2 regions of the Herbaspirillum sp. GW822-FHT03A08 genome follow, and region 2 is predicted to be linked to the other one. Evidence: predicted binding sites of a transcription regulator. Region 2 holds the regulator's gene; the other holds the start of a gene.

Region 1 (9,209 bases), on a different contig from region 2:
TCACGGCTCTACGAGATCGTGAAGAACCTGCTCGTCGTCGCCGAGCCTTACGTCTCGCTTTCGATCTTCATGCATCCCAAGATCCTGCAAGTGGACAACGAAGAACACGGCATGATTCTCGAAGGCTTCAACAAGAAGAACGGCCGGCTGGTGCAGAAGATCGTCAAGCAGCATCTGGAACAAACCCTGGCCGCGATTCAGGATTCGGTCAATGAGAAGACGTTGCGGCAGATGAGAGCGCCCGCCAGATAAAGCAGGGCTTTTTCGCCTTACTTCAATGACAGCTGCGCCAGCCGCTGGCTGTATTCCTCACTCTCCCGCTCCAACTCCGGCGCCATGCGCCGCACCGTACGCAGGAAATGCTGCGCCACCGGCGTGAGCGTGACGCCGCGCCGGCGCACCAGGCCGATAGTGCGTGCCACCGTAGGGTGGACCAGCGGACGAATTGCGATGCGCGAGCGCGGTTCGTCGGGCAGCGCCGATTGCGGTACGACGGAGATTCCCAGTCCTGCTTCGACCAGACCGAGAGAGGTGGTGAGATGTTCGATCTCGACCGGGCGCTCGGGCTGCCAGTTGATGTTGTGCAGCGCCTGATCGAGGATGATGCGGTTGCCGCTGCCGGAACCTGAAATGATGAGCTGGTAGGGCTTGAGATCTTCCCACTGCACGGTGCTCAGTTGCGCCAGCGGATGATCGGTCGGACAGACCAGGCAATAGGGATCGCTGACCAGCGCGTCGAAGACGAAGTCAGGTTCAGGCAACGTAGGAAAAGTCAGCCCGAGATCGGCCGTGCCGTCGCGCACATTGCGCGCCACCACTTCGACGGTGCCGTCGATCATGCGGATGCGGACATCGGGACGATGCAGCCGGTAGTCGCGGATAATGCGCGGCAACAGTTGCTTGGCGACCGTGGGGATGCAGGCGACGACGATTTGCCCGACGCGCGTGTTGCCGGCGTCCTCCACCTGGCGCAGCGCAGTACCCAATTCTTGCAGGCTGCGTTGCGCGCCCGGCAGGAACAACTGCCCGGCCGGCGTCAGCGCCACGCGCCGGGTGGTGCGCTCCAGCAACGGCGTGCCGATGGCGGTCTCCAGCCGCTGGATGCGGCGCGTCAGCGCCGAGGCTGAAATATTGAGCGACAGCGCGGCGTCGGCAAAGGTCTGGCGTTCGGCGACGGCGACAAAACCGCGCACGCCGTCCAGGTCGACGCCGCCGAATTGCTTCTGGCTCATTGCTTTTGCCTCATGGATCCCACCTGTTTCCTTTGTTCCGGAGCCTGCGTCCCGGCAGGCTCGCGATTACTTCCTGAAACGCAATAATAAACACGAAACCTGCAATTTACAAACGAATGTGCGAAGACCAATACTGACGTCACCGAAAAGCGCGCCGTTCTTGACTCTGCCATGGCGGAGTTCCGTATCGGCGATCGCGACCTCATCCCTGTCTTCACTACGTTAATTGCTTATGAGTCACTCCGACCAGCTTCAGAACCCTTATACACGCGGCATCGCCGACTTCGTCAGCACGCTGCGCTACGACGCCATCCCCGCACCGGTGATTGAACGCATCAAGCTGCTGATGCTCGATTCGCTCGGCTGCGCGATCTACGGATCGCAATTGCCATGGAGCCGCATCCTGATGGAAACGCTGGGCGAGGTGGACACCACCGCCGGCGGCTGTACCGTATGGGGCACCAATCAACGCCTGTCGGCGCCGCATGCCGCGCTGGTCAACGGCACGCTGGTGCAGAGCTTCGAGCTGGATGACGTGCATCGCGTCGGCGTCCTGCACGTCGGCGCGGTGACGCTGCCGTCCTTGTTTGCGGCAGCCGAAATCAATCCCGGCATGAGCGGCCGCGATTTTCTCACCGCCTGCGTCGCCGGCTATGAAATCGGCCCGCGCGTGGGCATGTGCATGGGACAGGAACATATCGCCCAGGGCTGGCATTCCGGCGCAACCGTCGGCGTGTTCTCGGCGGCGGCGGCGGCTTCTGCTACGCTGAAGCTGACACCGGAACAAACCGTGCACGCGCTGGGCATTGCCGGCACGCAGGCGTCGGGTCTGATGGCGGCGCAGTTCGGCGCCATGGTCAAGCGCATGCATGCGGGACGGGCATCGCAAAGCGGCCTGTACGGCGCGCTGCTGGCGCGCAAGGGCTTCACCGGCATCATGGATGTGTTTGAAAATCCTTATGGCGGTTTCTGCTCGACCTTCTCGCGCTCGACCGACCGTTTCGACATGAGCAAACTGACGGCCGGTCTGGGCGATCGCTTTGAGACGACGCAGATTGCGTTGAAGTTTTATTCCTGCGTCGGCAGCAATCACACCACGCTGGACGCGATCCGCAACATGCAGGCGCGCCATCCCTTCGGCGTGGCCGATGTGGAGAAGGTGCAGGTCCTCGGTTCGCGCGTCACGGTGGATCATGTGGGCTGGAAGTATGTGCCGCAAGGCCTGACATCGGCGCAGCTGAACCTGCCGTATTGCGTGGCGACGCTGCTGCTGGATGGCGACGCCTTCGTCGAACAGTTCACCGAAGAAAAAGTCACCGATCCGGAACGCATCCGCGTGTCGCAACTGGTCGAGGTGATTGAAGATCCGGCCATCACGGCGCGCGGTTCGGTTTATCGCCACATGGTGCACGTCAAGGTCACGCTGCGCGATGGCACGGTGCTGACGGAGACCGTCGAGACGCCGCGCGGCAGCGAACATTCCTTCGCCTCGGCCGGACAAGTGATCGCCAAATTCCGCAAGCTGACCTCGCACCGGCTGTCGGCGGTGCACAGCGAGCGCATCATTGAACAAGTCATGCAGGCAGAAAAGATGAGCAATGCCGGCGATCTGGTGAGTTTGCTGGCAGCGCCACAATAACCAGTCAGTCGCCGATGGCGCGCTCCCTCGAGGACCGCGAAGCTTACGAGACGGGACGCCGAAGTCCCGCCTGCCCTACACAGGAGACAACATGAACGTAACATCGCAAGTACCGGATAGTGCAGCACAACCGCAGGCCGCGGTCTCTGCACCGTCCGCACAATCAACGCAATCGACGCAATCAGCGCCGGGACGCCTGCGCTCCATCATCGGCGGCAGCGCCGGCAATGTGATCGAGTGGTACGACTTTCTCGCGTATTCCATCTTTTCAATTTACTTCAGCAAGGCCTTCTTCCCCGGTGGGAACATGACGGTGCAGCTGCTCAACGCCGCCGCCATCGCTTCGGTCGGCTACGTGGTGCGGCCGCTCGGCAGCTGGCTGATCGGCACGCTGGCCGACCGCTACGGCCGCCGGCTGGCGCTGAGCCTGTCGGTCGCGATGATGAGCGTCGGTTCGCTGATCATTGCGCTGACGCCGACCTACGCCACCATCGGCATCGCCGCGCCGGCGATCCTGGTGTTCGCCCGCCTGCTGCAAGGTTTCAGCATGGGCGGCGAAGCCGGCACCAGTGCGACCTACCTGAGCGAAATGGCGCCGCCCGGACGGCGCGGCTTCTTCGTCGGCTTTGTGCAAGTGACCGTGGTGATGGGCCAGCTGCTGGCACTGGGTCTGATGCTGTTGCTGCAGCGTGCATTGCTGACGCCGGAACAGCTGGAAGCCTGGGGCTGGCGCATTCCGTTCTTCATCGGCGGCTTGCTGGCGGTGTTCGCCATGTATCTGCGGCGCGGCATTGCCGAGACCGATTCTTTCGTCAGGCATGGCCATGGCAGTCACGATGGCAAGCGTTCCGGCGAAAGCCTGCTGAAGGTGTTGCTGCGCCATCGACGCGAAGTGATCTGGAGCGTGGGCATCAGCGTCGGCGGTACCGTAGCGTTTTACACCTTCACGATTTATCTGCAGAAGTACATGGTCAATACCAGCGGCTTCAGCCGCGACCAGGCGACGCTGATCACGACGATTGCGCTGCTGATCTACATGGTGTTCCAGCCGCTGTACGGTCTGCTCTCGGATGTGATCGGCCGCCGCAAGGTGATGATGATCTTCGGCTTCGGCGGCACTTTCCTGACGATTCCGATCATGCATGCGCTGGGCACGACCAGCAGCACCAGCACCGCTTTTCTGCTGAACCTGGCGGCGCTGGGCATCCTCAGCGGTTTCAGCTCGATCCACTGGCTGGTGAAGTCGGAACTGTTTCCGGCCAAGGTGCGCGCGCTGGGCGTGGGTCTGCCGTTCGCCATCGTCACGGCGGTGATGGGCGGCACGACGGAATTCGTGGCGTTGCGGCTGAAGGCATCCGGTCATGAGCCATGGTTCTTCTACTACGCCAGCCTGTGTGCAGCGATCTCGCTCGTGACGTATATTGTGATGCCGGAGACGCGCCACAGCTCGACCATCGATCGCGAGGCGGCGGCGTCGCACTCTGTCTGAACCTGCTTACTGCATACAATAGGAAGACATCATGCCTGCCAAAAATGCCAATGCCGACTTGTGGGACGCTTCGCAATATCTGCGCTTCGGCGATGAACGCCTGCGCCCTGCCATCGATCTGCTGACGCATGTTCCTCCGGTGTCGCCAACGCGCATCCTGGATCTGGGCTGCGGCGCCGGCAACCTGACCGCGATACTCAAGCAGCGCTGGCCCGATGCCGACGTGCACGGCGTGGACGGTTCTGAAAGCATGCTGGAAAAAGCGCGCAAGGAAGCACCCGACTGCGGCTTCCTGCAGGCCGATATCAGCGCCTGGGCGCCGGATGAACCGTTCGATCTGATTTACACCAACGCCACCTTGCAGTGGCTGCCGGACCATGCGCAGCTGTTCAGGCGGCTGATCTCTTTCCTGCGGCCCGGCGGCTGCCTGGCGGTGCAGATGCCGATCATGCATGACGCACCCTTGCGTCTGGAACAGGTCCGGCTGGCGCGCTCGCCGGCGTTTGCCGATGTGCTGGGCGACGTCTCGGAGCGGCGCTCGGTGCTGACCCCGCAGGGTTACTACGACCTGCTGCGCCCCCTGGCGTCGACCATCGATATCTGGCAGACAACTTATCTGCACGTGCTCAGCGGCCCGGATCCGGTGGTGCAATGGGCCAGCGGCAGCAGCCTGCGTCCTTATCTGGAGAAATTGCAGGGCGACCGCCTCGCCGCGTTCCGCGAGGCGTATGCGCAAAAGATGCGCGAGGCATATCCGGCCGGCACAGACGGTACGACCTTGTTGCCGTTTCAACGTTTGTTTTTAGTCATCACTCTTTGAGCGAACGCTGAAAGAGTGATGATTTTTATCGCAGAAAATATTTCCCGCGATAAAGTTCTCCGCCATACTTGCCGTTAACAAACATCCGGTGCGAAACCTTCGCTGTCGCCGATGTCTCTGCCTCAAACCCGGGCAGAGATTGACATTGAAGGATTCGCAACTAAAGTCTTAACGTGCACGGTAGTACTACGGGAGAAGAACATGAAAAAAATCAACATGAACGTCAAGGACGAAGTCTATGAATCGCTGGATCGCGAATTCAAGAACTTCATCCGTCTGTCATTGAAGTGCGACTCAGGTTTTGTGGCGCCGTCGTTCGACAGTTTTTTGTTGGCAAAAATATCAGACAACACGAACTTCCTGACTGAAGAAGCCGTGCAACATCTGATGATGTCGGGTCAATACGCGTGGGCAAAACGCGCGCTGGACAAGGATTTTCCGGACGTAGTGGCGATCCTGATTTCGCAGGCGTCGAACTACGGCTTCCATATCGCGGTGCGCCAGGATTGGGGTTCCGACGATCTGACGGCAGCATCCAAGGCGTGGGCCACGGCCATCGTCAAGCAGGCCAAGGGCGATGAGTCGCAGATCGACATCCTGGCGGCGCAGATCAAGTCGGCGGCGGTCAGCATCGCCCAGGTGGAAGAGAAACTGAAGACGCCGGCATGGCGGCTCGCCGCATCGCTGGCGCAGCAACTGCATGACGCCAAGATCGCGGTCGAGCATGCCCGGGGCGCCGTCGCGCATGAAAAGCTGGGCGCCCTGCGCAGCCTGCTGAAACTGGGTATTGCGTATGGCACGGTCAAGGAGAAGGAAGAGAAAGAAATTCTGGAGCGTCTGCGCATGAAGAAGCCTTATCTCTTTGAAGAGGAAGAAAGCTTCCTGACCCGCGCGATTGCCTGGTGGCGCAGCGTGTTTGCCTGATTGCCCGCATCCTGCAACTGCGTCATCTGCGCCGTCCGCACTGTTGTGCCATCATCCTGAATTGCGTATTACACAAAGCCTGCAAAAAGAATCCAACAAAGGTCACGCCACGATGAAGACATTCACAACACTGAAGAACCGGACAGCGCTGGCGGCACTCTCCGCACTGACGGTTCTTCTGACATGCAACGCCGCCGCACTGGCGCAAACTTCAGGAACCACGATGACGCAATCGACGCCCTCTTCCCCTGTGCAAGCTGATCAATCCGTGGTGGCGCTGTTTGCGCCCCACGGCACGCTGCGCGCATCGATCAATCTCGGCAATCCGGTATTGGCGAACCTCGATCCCAAGACCGGCGCACCGGTCGGCGTGTCGGTCGATCTGGCGACGGAGCTTGCCAGACGGCTGGGCGTGCCGCTGCAACTGGTGGCGGTGAAATCGGCCGGCAATTCAGTGGAAAACATCGAGCAGGATAAGGCCGACATCGGCTTTTTTGCAGTCGACCCCAAGCGCGCGCAAGAGATCAGCTTCACCGGTCCGTATGTGCTGATCGAAGGGTTCTATGCCGTGCGCAACGATTCACCGATCACGGCCAATGAGCAGGTCGACAAGCCGGGCATCACCGTCGCCGTCGGCAAGGGCAGTGCCTATGATCTGTTCCTGTCACGCGAACTGCATCAGGCCACTATCGTGCGCATCCCGACTTCACCTGCGGTGGTGCAGGGTTTCATCGATCAGAATCTGAGCGTGGCGGCCGGCGTCAAACAGCAGCTTGAACAGGATGCGGCAAAGGTCGGCGGCATGCGGATCCTGCCGCAGCGTTTCATGGTGATTCGCCAGGCGATGGGTGTGCCGAAGGCAAGAGGCGACGCGGCAGCGGCTTATCTGGCCAGCTTTGTTGAAGAGATGAAGGCGTCGGGATTTGTCGCCGCTTCGCTCGCAAAGAACGGTATTGAAGGCGCGATCGTCGCCAACGCGGGCGACTGACAGAAGAGCCGGCAAGCGCCCCGGCATGCAAGCCGGGGCTGTCGCATCCCTTGGTGTGGGACTCAGGCGATACGGCGTTGTATTGCAACGCCCGGCGATGGGTGCGCCTGACGCGCCGGTCTGTGCGCGAAATCCTGTAAACGCTGTACTTTCGCTGTCGGCGCCGGGGCAATATTTTCCGCGTGAGAATCGGCTTCCCCGATCTCCTCTTCCAACTTGAACACGCTCACGGCGCTGGCCAGCAGACCGGCATGCTGTTGCAGACTCTCTGCTGCGGCTGCGGCTTCTTCCACCAGTGCGGCATTTCGCTGCGTCATGGAATCAATATGCGCCATCGCGCCGCCCACTTCGGCGATGCCGGCGCTTTGCTCCTGACTGGACGTGGTGATCTCGGACATGATGCCGACCACTTCGTTGATTGAATTGACGATGTCGTTCATGCTCTGCCCGGCGCCCTGCACCTGACGGCCGCCTGCTTCAACCTTGCCGGCCGAGTCATCGATCAGGCCTTTGATCTCTTTCGCTGCGGCGGCGGAACGCTGCGCCAGCACGCGCACTTCCGACGCCACCACCGCGAATCCGCGGCCCTGCTCGCCGGCGCGCGCTGCTTCAACGGCGGCATTGAGTGCCAGGATATTGGTCTGGAAGGCGATGCCGTCGATCACGCTGATGATGCCGCTGATCTTGTCCGAGCTTTGCTTGATGGACGCCATCGTTCCGACGACATCGCCAACCGCTTGCCCGCCCTTGACGGCGAAGGCGGATGCCGACAGCGCCAGCGCATTGGCGTGCTCGGCATTGGCGGCATTCTTCTTGACGGTGGCGGTCAGCACTTCCATCGACGATGCAGTTTCTTCGAGGCTGGATGCCTGCGACTCGGTGCGCTGCGACAGATCGTTGTTGCCGATCGCGATCTCGCGCGAAGCCGCTGTGATGACCTTGGCGCTGCGGCGCACATTGGAGATCAGCTGCGCCAGGCTGACGTTCATGTTGCTGAAGGCGCCGACCAGTGCAGAGATTTCATCCTTGCCGTGTGACACGCTCTGCAAGCGCAGGTCGCCGGCGGCGGTGCTTTCCACCGCGCTGCTCAGAAAGCCGATTTCTTCTCTGAAGGAATTATAGAAGCCGGCGAGCAGATATCCTGCCAGCGCCAGGACGGCCAGCACCGCGGCCATGATCAGATTGCGGCGCGCCTGATAGTGTGCGACGCGCTGCGTCAGCTCCTGGTTCAGCAATGCAGTCGCTGCGGCCGACAAAGTCTGAAGCTGCTGCGTCGCTTGCTGCGCGGCGCCGAAGAATTGCTCGCCGGAGGTCTGGTCCAGCGATTTCAGCACCTCGCTGGTTGCGCGGTCGAAGAATGCGGACACCATCGGCACTGCCGCGACCTGCCGGCTCAGCTGCGCCTTCCATTCCGGCGTGTCGTAGAACAGCGCGTTGAGTTTTTCCGACAACTGCGTCAGCTCGATTTTGCCGGTGGTCACAGTCGAGGCGAGCATGACTTCTTCGTTCGCTTCGAGCAGACCGGTGTCGATGTAGGCGCCGCCGCGACCGCCGATGGTCAGCATGTTTTCGATGACGGCGGGGATATTGTCCAGCAAGGTCAGCGCGAGGTAATGCGTGCTGGTTTCCGGATCGAGGCGCAGGTTGGTGCGGTCGGCGATCCCGGTTCTGAATTTTTGTACCTGTGCGATCAGGGCGGCATGAGCGGCGTAGTCATCTTTGGCTTTGACGTCCGTCTGCTGCAGCATCGCCGTCCATCTTTTCTGGATGCCGGCGAGCGAGTCATGCAAGCCGATGCGCGAGACCGTAGCGCCGTCGCGCTCAAACTCGGCCAGCTTGTTGCTGATCGACGCCTGGATCAGCCTGGCCGGCGCCTGCATCTTGGCATTGCCGCCGAGTTCCATGTAGCGCAGCGCCTGATGGCGTTGCAGCAGGACGTGGATGTCTTCCGCCTTGACGGCGTAGCGCAGGCCGTCTTGCTCCAGCTCGGCGAAGGCGATGGATTTTTGCAATTCGTTGAACAACAAGCCGGTGACCAGACCAAGCGGCAGAATGAATACCAGCGACACGAGCAGGAATTTCGGCAGCAGGCGCAGCTGCTCCATCAATCTGGTGGC
Region 2 (9,209 bases):
GTTCACGCGAGATGGCTACGTGCGTCACCTTGCTGATCGGTGGCGCGACGGTCTGGATGTTTACCGGCCCCCTGGTCACCAGCCTGAACCGCATCATGGTATCGACCATGACTTTCGAGCGTGATATGGCCTACGATCCGGTGCTGCTGTTCAATCACCTGAGCGGGCATTTCATGGAAATCGCCGTCGCCTTGATCCCCATCGCCTTCATGATGACGCTGGCCGCAGTGGCATCCCCGCTGATTCTTGGCGGCTGGCTGTTCAACGGCAGCTCGCTGGTTCCCAAGTTCAGCCGCATGAACCCGATCTCGGGCATCACGAACATGTTTTCCATCAATTCCGCGGTCGAGCTTGGCAAGAGCATTCTGAAGACCCTCCTGGTAGGCACGGTTGCGTGGCTGGCCATGAAGAGCCATATCGATGCGGTGCTCAATCTCAGCGTCGAACCGCTGGAGACCAGCAGCAGCCACATGCCCCATCTGTTGTGGTCCAGCTTCATCATGATGGTGTGCGCGCTGATCGTGATCGCCGCCATCGATGTGCCTTATCAGCTGTGGAGCTACAACCGCAAGCTGAAAATGACCCGTCAGGAAGTCAAGGACGAGCACAAGGAGTCCGACGGTAACCCGCAAATCAAGGGCAAGATTCGCCAACTGCAGCGTGCCGCCGCTCGCCGCCGCATGATGTCCAACGTGCCGACCGCAGACGTTGTGGTGACCAACCCGACGCACTTTGCCGTTGCGCTCAAGTACAGCGAAGGTGCCATGTCTGCGCCGACTGTCGTCGCCAAGGGTACCGAAGCGGTTGCCGCAAAGATCCGCGAACTGGCGCGCGAGCACAAAGTACCTATTCTCGAGGCCCCACCGCTGGCGCGTGCCTTGCATTACCACACTGAAATCGGCGACGAAATTCCAGAAGCGCTCTATACCGCCGTGGCGGAAGTGCTGGCCTACATCTTCCAGCTGCGCACTTATAGCGCCGGTGGCGGTGTCCGTCCGGAAGAGCCGCATGATCTGGATGTGCCGAAAGAAATGGACGATCCTTTGTACAAACGCAAGGCTGCAATCGCTGCCATCCGAGCTAGGGCAGCACGATGAATCTGAACAATATCAGCAGCATGAAACTGCCGGCCTGGGTGCCGGTCAAGCATACCAAGGCGCTGGCTGCGCCTATCCTGATCGTCATGATGCTGGCGATGATGGTGCTGCCGCTGCCGGCGTTTGCACTGGATATCCTGTTCAGCTTCAACATCTCGCTGTCTGTCATCGTTCTGCTGACCGCCTTGTACACCGTCAAGCCGCTGGACTTCGTCGCCTTCCCGGCGGTGCTGCTGGTCAGCACGATGCTGCGTCTGTCGCTCAACGTCGCCTCCACCCGCGTCGTGCTGACCGAAGGCCACACCGGACCGGACGCCGCAGGTAAAGTGATTGAGGCCTTCGGCCACTTCCTGATCGGCGGTAATTACACCGTCGGTATCGTGGTGTTTATCATCCTGACCATCATCAACTTTACCGTCGTCACCAAGGGTGCCGGCCGTATCGCCGAAGTGGGCGCGCGCTTCACTCTGGATGCGATGCCTGGTAAGCAGATGGCGATCGATGCCGACCTGAACGCAGGGATGATCGGCGAGCCTGAAGCGCGTGCGCGCCGCAAGGAAGTCGCTCAGGAAGCCGAATTCTACGGGGCGATGGACGGTGCCAGCAAGTACGTGCGCGGCGATGCCGTTGCCGGCATTATCGTCACCGTCGTCAACATCGTCGGCGGTCTGGTGGTCGGTATGATCCAGCATGATCTGGCGTTCGACATGGCGCTCAAGAACTACACCCTGCTGGCCATCGGTGACGGCCTGGTGGCGCAGATTCCTTCTCTGATCATCTCGACTGCAGCTGGTGTCGTGGTGTCCCGCGTGGCCAACGATCAGGACGTCGGCGGCCAGCTGATCAATCAATTGTTCGCCAAACCGGAAGTCTTGTACCTGACCGCCATCATTATTGGCGGCATGGGCCTGATCCCTGGCATGCCGCACATCGCTTTCATCTTGCTGGCGATCATTCTGGCGGGTTCTGCCTATATGGTCGGCAAGCGTATCCAGGAAGCCGCTGTCCAGACCGAAATGCCGACACCGGCTGCTGTTGCGCCTGAAATCGAAGAAGCGACCTGGCAAGATATTCTGCCGGTCGATACGCTCGGTCTGGAAGTGGGCTATCGCCTGATTCCGCTGGTGGACAAAGGGCAGGGCGGCGAACTCTTGCGCCGTATCAAGGGCATCCGTAAAAAATTCGCGCAGGAAGTCGGCTTCCTGTCGCCACCGGTTCACATCCGTGACAATCTGGAATTGAAGCCGTCTGCCTACCGCATCGCTTTGAAGGGGGTGGAAATCGGCAAAGGCGAAGCCAACTTCGGCCAGTTCCTGGCAATCAATCCCGGCATGGTGACCGGGCCGTTGCCAGGTCTGATGACCAGCGATCCGGCCTTCGGTCTTCCTGCGGTCTGGATCGAAAGCAGCATGCGCGAAATGGCGCAGACCATGGGTTACACCGTGGTGGATACGGGCACCGTTATCGCTACTCACCTGAATCACCTGATTACCCTGCACGCCGCGGAACTGCTCGGCCGTCAGGAAGTGCAGCAACTGCTCGACCATATCGCCAAAGATGCGCCAAAGCTGGTCGAAGATCTGGTGCCAAAACTTTTGCCGCTGGGCACGGTGCAGAAAGTGTTGCAAAACCTGCTCATCGAAGGCGTGCATATTCGGGATATGCGGACTATTATCGAAACCCTGGCCGAAAATGCAGCACGGGTGCAGGAGCCGAACGAACTTACCGCCATCGTGCGTATTGCCTTGGGCCGCGCGATTGTGCAGCAGATTTTCCCGACCGAAGCAGAGCTGTCCGTCATGGCGCTCGACGGCAAGCTCGAACGCCTGCTGATGCAGGCAATGCAAGCCAGCGGTCCGGATGGAGGCGGTATCGAGCCGGGTCTGGCCGATGCGCTGATTACACAGACAGAGAATGCAGCACGTCATCAAGAGCAATTGGGTTTGACCCCGGTATTGTTGGTCCCGGCACCGTTACGAGCATTGCTGTCGCGCTTCCTGCGACGTGCAATGCCGCAGCTCCGGGTGCTGTCGCACGCTGAAGTTCCTGATTCGAAAACGATTAAAGTTACTAGCCTAGTTGGAGGGCAAGCATGAACGTTAAAAAATTTATTGCAGGTTCGTCGCGCGATGCATGGCGCCAGGTTCGCGAAGCGCTTGGTCCGGATGCGGTCATCCTCTCCAATCGTAATATCGAAGATGGTGTCGAGATTCTGGCGATGGCAAACGAAGACATGTCTTCGCTGGTGGTGCCGGCCATGGCCAAGGACGCGATGCCGCGCCCGGCTGTGCGACGACCTCCCGCGCAGCCGGTTCAGCCGCAGGCTGCTGTGCCGCGCCGCGTCGAGCATCAGGGGCTGGGTGTCGAATCGAACGCGATCGAACACAGCGCCGCACAGGCGGAAGCACGCGTATGGCGCACCCGCAATGCCGCGCGCGCCAGCGCCAGGGAACAGCAAGAGAGCGCTCAGCAGCAGCGTCCTGCTTCGTCTGCCGCGCCCGCTTCGCCATCCGCACAGCGTCCGAAGCAATCGCCAATCATGGCTGAATTCGACGGCAAGGATTACGACGAGATTCTGTCCGACGTGATGACCGAAATCCGTTCCATGCGCGGCGTGCTGGAAACCCAGCTGGCGGAAATTTCCTGGGGCGGCACGCAAAAGCGTGAGCCGGCCAAGGCCGCCATCATGCGTGAAATGCTGGCAGCCGGTTTCAGCGCCAGTCTGTCGCGTCTGATTACGGAAAATCTGCCGCAGAATCCGAAGTCGCAAGACGCGATGTTCTGGGTGAAATCGGTGCTGGCCAAGAATCTGATGACCATGGCCAACGAAAACGAATTGCTGGAAGAGGGTGGCGTCTACGCACTGGTCGGTCCGACCGGTGTTGGCAAAACGACCACGACTGCCAAGCTGGCGGCGCGTTGTGTGATGCGCCACGGTCCGGGCAAGCTGGCCTTGATTACTACCGACGGTTACCGTATCGGCGGCTACGAACAATTGCGCATTTACGGCAAGATTCTCGGCGTCATGGTGCACTCGGTGAAAGATGAAGCTGATTTACGTATCGCTTTGGACGAACTGAGCGGCAAACATACTGTCCTAATCGATACGGCAGGCATGGGCCAGCGCGATCAGATGGTTGCCGAACAGGCAGCCATGCTGTCCGGCGCCGGCACTGAGATCAAACGCCTGCTTTGCCTCAATGCAACAGCCACCGGCGGCACGCTCAATGAAGTGGTGAGCGCGTATTCCGGCGACGGCCTGGCCGGCTGCATCATCACCAAACTGGATGAAGCAGCGACTATCGGCAACGTGCTTGATGTTGTCATCCGTCAAAAACTGAATCTGTACTACGTTGCAAACGGTCAGCGCGTTCCTGAAGACTTGCACGTCGCCAACAAGTTGTACCTGGCTGACCGGGCCTTTAAACTGAAACGTGAAACCGCGCCGTTCGAGTTTCAGGATGCAGAGTTGCCCGTTGTTGTCGGACCGACAGCAACGGCCATGAACGATAAAAGCCTGCGGGAGGTGATCCTTGGCTAGCTATGATGTTGATCAAGCGGAAGGACTGCGCCGGATGCTGGAGCGTCCGACGCCGCGCGTGTTCAGTTTCTTCTCGGTATTACCCGACGACGAAAAAGGCGCGATGCTGATCAATCTGGCTGCTTCTCTGGCCGCGAATGACTGCAACGCCTTGCTGGTCGACGCTTGCATGACGCCCTCGAGCATCTTGTCCCGGTTTGGCGGACTGACCGTAGCGAGCCTGCTCGACGTCGCGCGTCAGGAGCGTCATCTCGACGAAGCGGTGCGTCTGGTGCCTGAAGGTTTTGCATTGGCGCGCTTGTCGCGTAAAAACGTGTCTGCAGCCACGCATCCGCAAGCTTCCCGCCTGGCCGCAATTTTCGATGCGCTCACAGCCGAATCAGACATCACGCTCGTCAATGGCGAGTTGAACGATGATGACGTATTGCCGGTGCCGGCAATGGAAATGGGTGAGATCGTCGTCCACATGTCGACCAGCGCAACTTCCATCAAGTCGGCTTACGTCCTGATCAAGAGTCTGAGCGACCGCCTGGGGCGTCGCCCCTTCAATCTGCTGGTCACCGGCGGATCGGATGCGGAAGCGCAAATGGTGTTCGCCAACATGGCGCAGGCAGCCAATCGTTATCTGGCGGCACAATTGAATTTCATGGGTTCGATCCCGGCCGACGAGCATATCCGCCGCGCTTCGGGGCAGGGCCGCACCGTGCTGGAGGCATTTCCTCTGACCGGCGCAACAGTTGCATTTAAGCGTTTGGCCAATCAGTTCTCGCTTTCCAATCTCACCAAGGGCACGTACGGTATGGCAACCGATGGTGCAAGTCTCGGAGTATGACGTGTTATGTATAACGTCAATGGCAAGACGGACAAGAATCATTTGCTGCAGCTGCATGCGCCGCTGGTAAAAAAGCTGGCGCATCAGATGAAGGCAAAACTTCCACCGAGCGTGGAAGTGGACGACTTGATTCAAGCCGGCATGATCGGCCTGCTTGATGCTGTCAATCGCTATGAAGAAACGCATGGCGCGCAGTTCGAAACTTATGCGGTGCAGCGTATCCGCGGCGCCATGCTCGACGAGTTGCGCAGCAGCGACTGGCTGCCGCGCAGCATCCGTCAAAGCACGCGCAAGATCGAAGATGCGATCCATGTTCTGATGCAGCAATTGGGCCGGCCGCCGCAAGAGACGGAAGTCGCCAAGCAGCTCAAGATGAGTCTGAACGAATATCAGGAGATGCTGACCGAATGCGGCGGCCATCAACTGATCTATTACGAAGATTTCCATGACGCTGAAGGCGGTCATGAGCATTTTCTCGATCGCTATCAGACCAGCCAGAACGACGACCCGCTGCAGAATCTGATCAACGGCGGTTTCCGCGAAGCAGTGATCGATTCGATCAAGGCTTTGCCGGAGCGTGAAAAGATCCTGATGGGCTTGTACTACGAGCAGGAAATGAACCTGAAAGAAATCGGCGCCGTCATGGGCGTGTCCGAGTCACGAGTATGCCAGTTGCATAGTCAGGCGATTGCTCGCATGCGCTCGACCTTGAGGGAGCAAGCGTGGACTGGAGTAGCATAGGCGGTTTGGCGTTAGCCTTGGGAGGAATCTTTCTGGGGCAGGTGTTGGAAGGCGGTCATCTCAGTTCCATCTTGCAGCCGACGGCATTTCTGATCGTCTTTGCCGGCACCGTCGGCGCCGTTCTTCTGCAAACCAGACTCGACAATTTCATGCTCGGCGTGAAGTTGATCGCTTCGGTCTTTTCTCCCCCTGTTCACGATCATCGTAAACTGATCGAAAACATCTCGCTCTGGAGCACCATTTCGCGTCGCGAGGGCTTGCTGCATCTGGAGGAGCACATGAACGACACAAACGATCCTTTCATCAAGAAAGGGCTGCGTCTTCTGATCGATGGCATCACGCCTGCCAAACTGCTCGAAATTCTCGAGATCGACATTTCTACTTATGAAACCCGGCAGCGCCAGGCGTTGAAGATCTGGGAAGCCGCCGGCGGCTATTCGCCGACCATCGGTATTCTCGGCGCCGTGCTAGGTTTGATTCATGTCATGGAAAATCTGGCCGATCCGGCGCGTCTGGGCGGCGGGATTGCCGTCGCGTTCGTTGCTACGATTTACGGCGTAGGGCTGGCCAATTTATTCTTCTTGCCGGTTGCCAATAAACTGAAAGAACTGTTGGCCGCAGAAGTGCTCAGACGAGAGATGGTGGCCGACAGTTTGTTCGGCATCGCCAGTGGCGACAATCCGCGGGTTATTCAGGAGCGGGCCGAGTCGTACTTCGAAAACGCATAAGAACGTGAGAACGGGCGGTAGCCATGGCGCGCAAGAAACATGAGGAAGAACACGAGAATCATGAGCGCTGGCTGGTTTCCTATGCCGACTTCATTACGCTGCTGTTTGCTTTTTTCGTGGTCATGTATGCCATCTCCCAGGTCAATGAAGGCAAATACAAGATCCTCGCCGACTCGCTGATCAACGCCTTTGGCAAAGAGCCGATCTCTACCGCGCCGGTGATTGTGCAAGCCGGCGGCCAAGGCGCACAACAAGCCGCCACACCGAAAATTCCTCCCCTGCAAAAGCCGCGAAACAGTGAAGCCTTGCGACGTGAAAAGGAACGCATGACGGACATGGCGCGCGACATCATGCAAGTGTTGGCGCCGCTGGTGCAGGAGGGGAAGGTGCGGGTCACGCAGACCAGTGTCGGCGTGAATGTCGAGATTAACGCCAATGTATTGTTTGCGCCTGGCGACGCCAAGGTCAGCAAGGAGTCGGAAGAGACTTTGATCGCCATCGCCAGAGTGCTCAAGAATGACGATCATGCGATCCAGATCGAAGGTCACACCGACAACACGCAAATCAGTACTGCCGTGTTTCCATCCAACTGGGAGCTCTCTGCCGTGCGCGCGAGCACCGTTGCACGTCTGTTCAGCAATCAGGGGATCGCCGAGATGCGGCTGACCGCCGTGGGGCATGGATCAAATCAGCCGGTCGCATCGAACGACACGCCGGAAGGGCGTTTGCGTAACCGGCGCGTGGATGTGATGATTTTGTCGCGTCTGGCGGAGCAGGTCACCGAAGTGCCGATTGCCGACGGTGTGCCGAAGGCCAGGCCTTAGCAAGCGCTAAGCTTGGCGCATAATAAAAAAAAGACCGCATCAGCGGTCTTTTTATTATCAATGTCTGGCTCAGCCTATGCCAAGCGGACGTCCGGTGGTGCTGACGCTGGCCGATCCATCCGGGCCGTAGAGTGAGCCGCCGCCACTTCTTCCTTGCAGAATCTTCAACGCGTTTTGGTTGATTGCCATCTGACGGCCGACCAGTGTGCCATTGACGCGATTCAATTCGCGCGCAGTTTGCGCCAGTTCAAACAATTCATTCCACTGAGCCTTGTCGGCTTCGGCGCCATGTTGATCGAGCCAGCTTTGCATGCCGTTTTCGCTTGCAGGAAAACCGACTGCCGACAGCAGGCGATAGCGTTGATCTGCCAATCTTGCCATTTCGGCAATGATCTGCGCTTTTTGATTGATGACGTTTGGGATTTCATCCGCGTCGCCGTTGCCGCTGAGCAGGGTTTGCTCTTGCTGCAGTGTTGCAACAAGGCGTGACGTTACCTGCTTTTCTTCAGCAAGATAGTGAGAGGGCAATTGCGAAGTCGTGCTTGTCATTACATTAAGCTTTGCTGCGTGTACCAATCAGATTTTTCACGGTATCCAACAGACCGCTGGCAACTTTCTCCGGATCAACCTGGAAGGTGCCGTTGGCAATTGCTGCTTTGATTTCTGCAACTTTCTTTGCATCGAAACTGCCGCTTGGACCTGCTGCAGCCTTCGTACCAAGCGACTGGTATTGGGCGGACAGCTGTACATTGGCGGAATCGGCGCTCACTGTATCCGTCTTGGCGCCGGTCGTGCCTGAAGTGCGCGGCTGGGGCTGCGCGACTTCTGGTAAACCTTTGCCAGCTTTAAGTGCGTCATTAACGTTCACGGCATCATCCTTGAGTGGTTAGGGCTCTCTGGCCCGCCTGTTGCATAGATTATCGGCGATTTTTCCGCAAACTTTAATACTTTTTGTCCGGCAAGAGTTTGTTGTCCGTCAGTAATTAATCTCAACAATTCCACCTGCTCTGGCGACCCCGCTGACCACCTGTCCGGTCGGCGTCCGGGCTTGTGCTATCTGGCCTTCGCTGGCGTTGTTCAGGGCGCGGCCTTCAGTTGCAATCTGGAAACCCGGGCCGGTGGATACGATCCGAACCGACTGTCCTTGTTGTACGACACGATTGGCGCGCAAAATATCCTGGCGCAATGGCGCACCTGCTGCCAGTGACATGCTGGCGGTGCGGCCGATAGCCTGTGACGCGTCGGTAATGATGCCGCTGGGTAAATTCGACAGGTCGCCTTTGATCTTCGTGATGTCGTTCGGACCGATGGTTTGGCCTTGCGCCAGAGGGGTGGCGGTGACAATATATTCGGCGACGACTTGCACGGTAGCGCGGACGTAAATCGTCCAGGGCGAAGGGGCGGTGCACTTGATGCCGATGGTGGTTTTGCCCCACAAGCGCCCGC

The links. The regulator FliA, encoded in region 2, starts transcription of late flagellar genes. The targets are predictions, from matches to a motif close to CTAAAGTTTNNNNNNNNNNNGCCGNTA.
Region 1: a site for FliA is predicted at 5,341-5,367, ahead of AC1RN6_RS19695 (DUF4088 family protein). Genes of this name have one in related genera too.

Annotation. Positions count from the first base shown of each region.
Region 1 covers NZ_JBXANR010000006.1:239,299-248,507, forward strand. Annotated here, with positions in the region: gene AC1RN6_RS19670 (GntR family transcriptional regulator) at 1-252, shown strand, start outside; gene AC1RN6_RS19675 (LysR family transcriptional regulator) at 270-1,232, opposite strand; gene AC1RN6_RS19680 (MmgE/PrpD family protein) at 1,465-2,871, shown strand; gene AC1RN6_RS19685 (MFS transporter) at 2,963-4,360, shown strand; gene AC1RN6_RS19690 (methyltransferase domain-containing protein) at 4,392-5,180, shown strand; gene AC1RN6_RS19695 (DUF4088 family protein) at 5,382-6,104, shown strand; gene AC1RN6_RS19700 (ABC transporter substrate-binding protein) at 6,217-7,092, shown strand; gene AC1RN6_RS19705 (methyl-accepting chemotaxis protein) at 7,155-9,209, opposite strand, start outside.
Region 2 covers NZ_JBXANR010000003.1:218,454-227,662, forward strand. Annotated here, with positions in the region: gene flhB (flagellar biosynthesis protein FlhB) at 1-1,097, shown strand, start outside; gene flhA (flagellar biosynthesis protein FlhA) at 1,094-3,193, shown strand; gene flhF (flagellar biosynthesis GTPase FlhF) at 3,190-4,638, shown strand; gene AC1RN6_RS10180 (MinD/ParA family ATP-binding protein) at 4,673-5,470, shown strand; gene AC1RN6_RS10185 (RNA polymerase sigma factor FliA) at 5,477-6,211, shown strand; gene AC1RN6_RS10190 (flagellar motor protein) at 6,193-6,939, shown strand; gene motD (flagellar motor protein MotD) at 6,963-7,763, shown strand; gene AC1RN6_RS10200 (flagella synthesis protein FlgN) at 7,833-8,312, opposite strand; gene flgM (flagellar biosynthesis anti-sigma factor FlgM) at 8,317-8,631, opposite strand; gene flgA (flagellar basal body P-ring formation chaperone FlgA) at 8,740-9,209, opposite strand, start outside.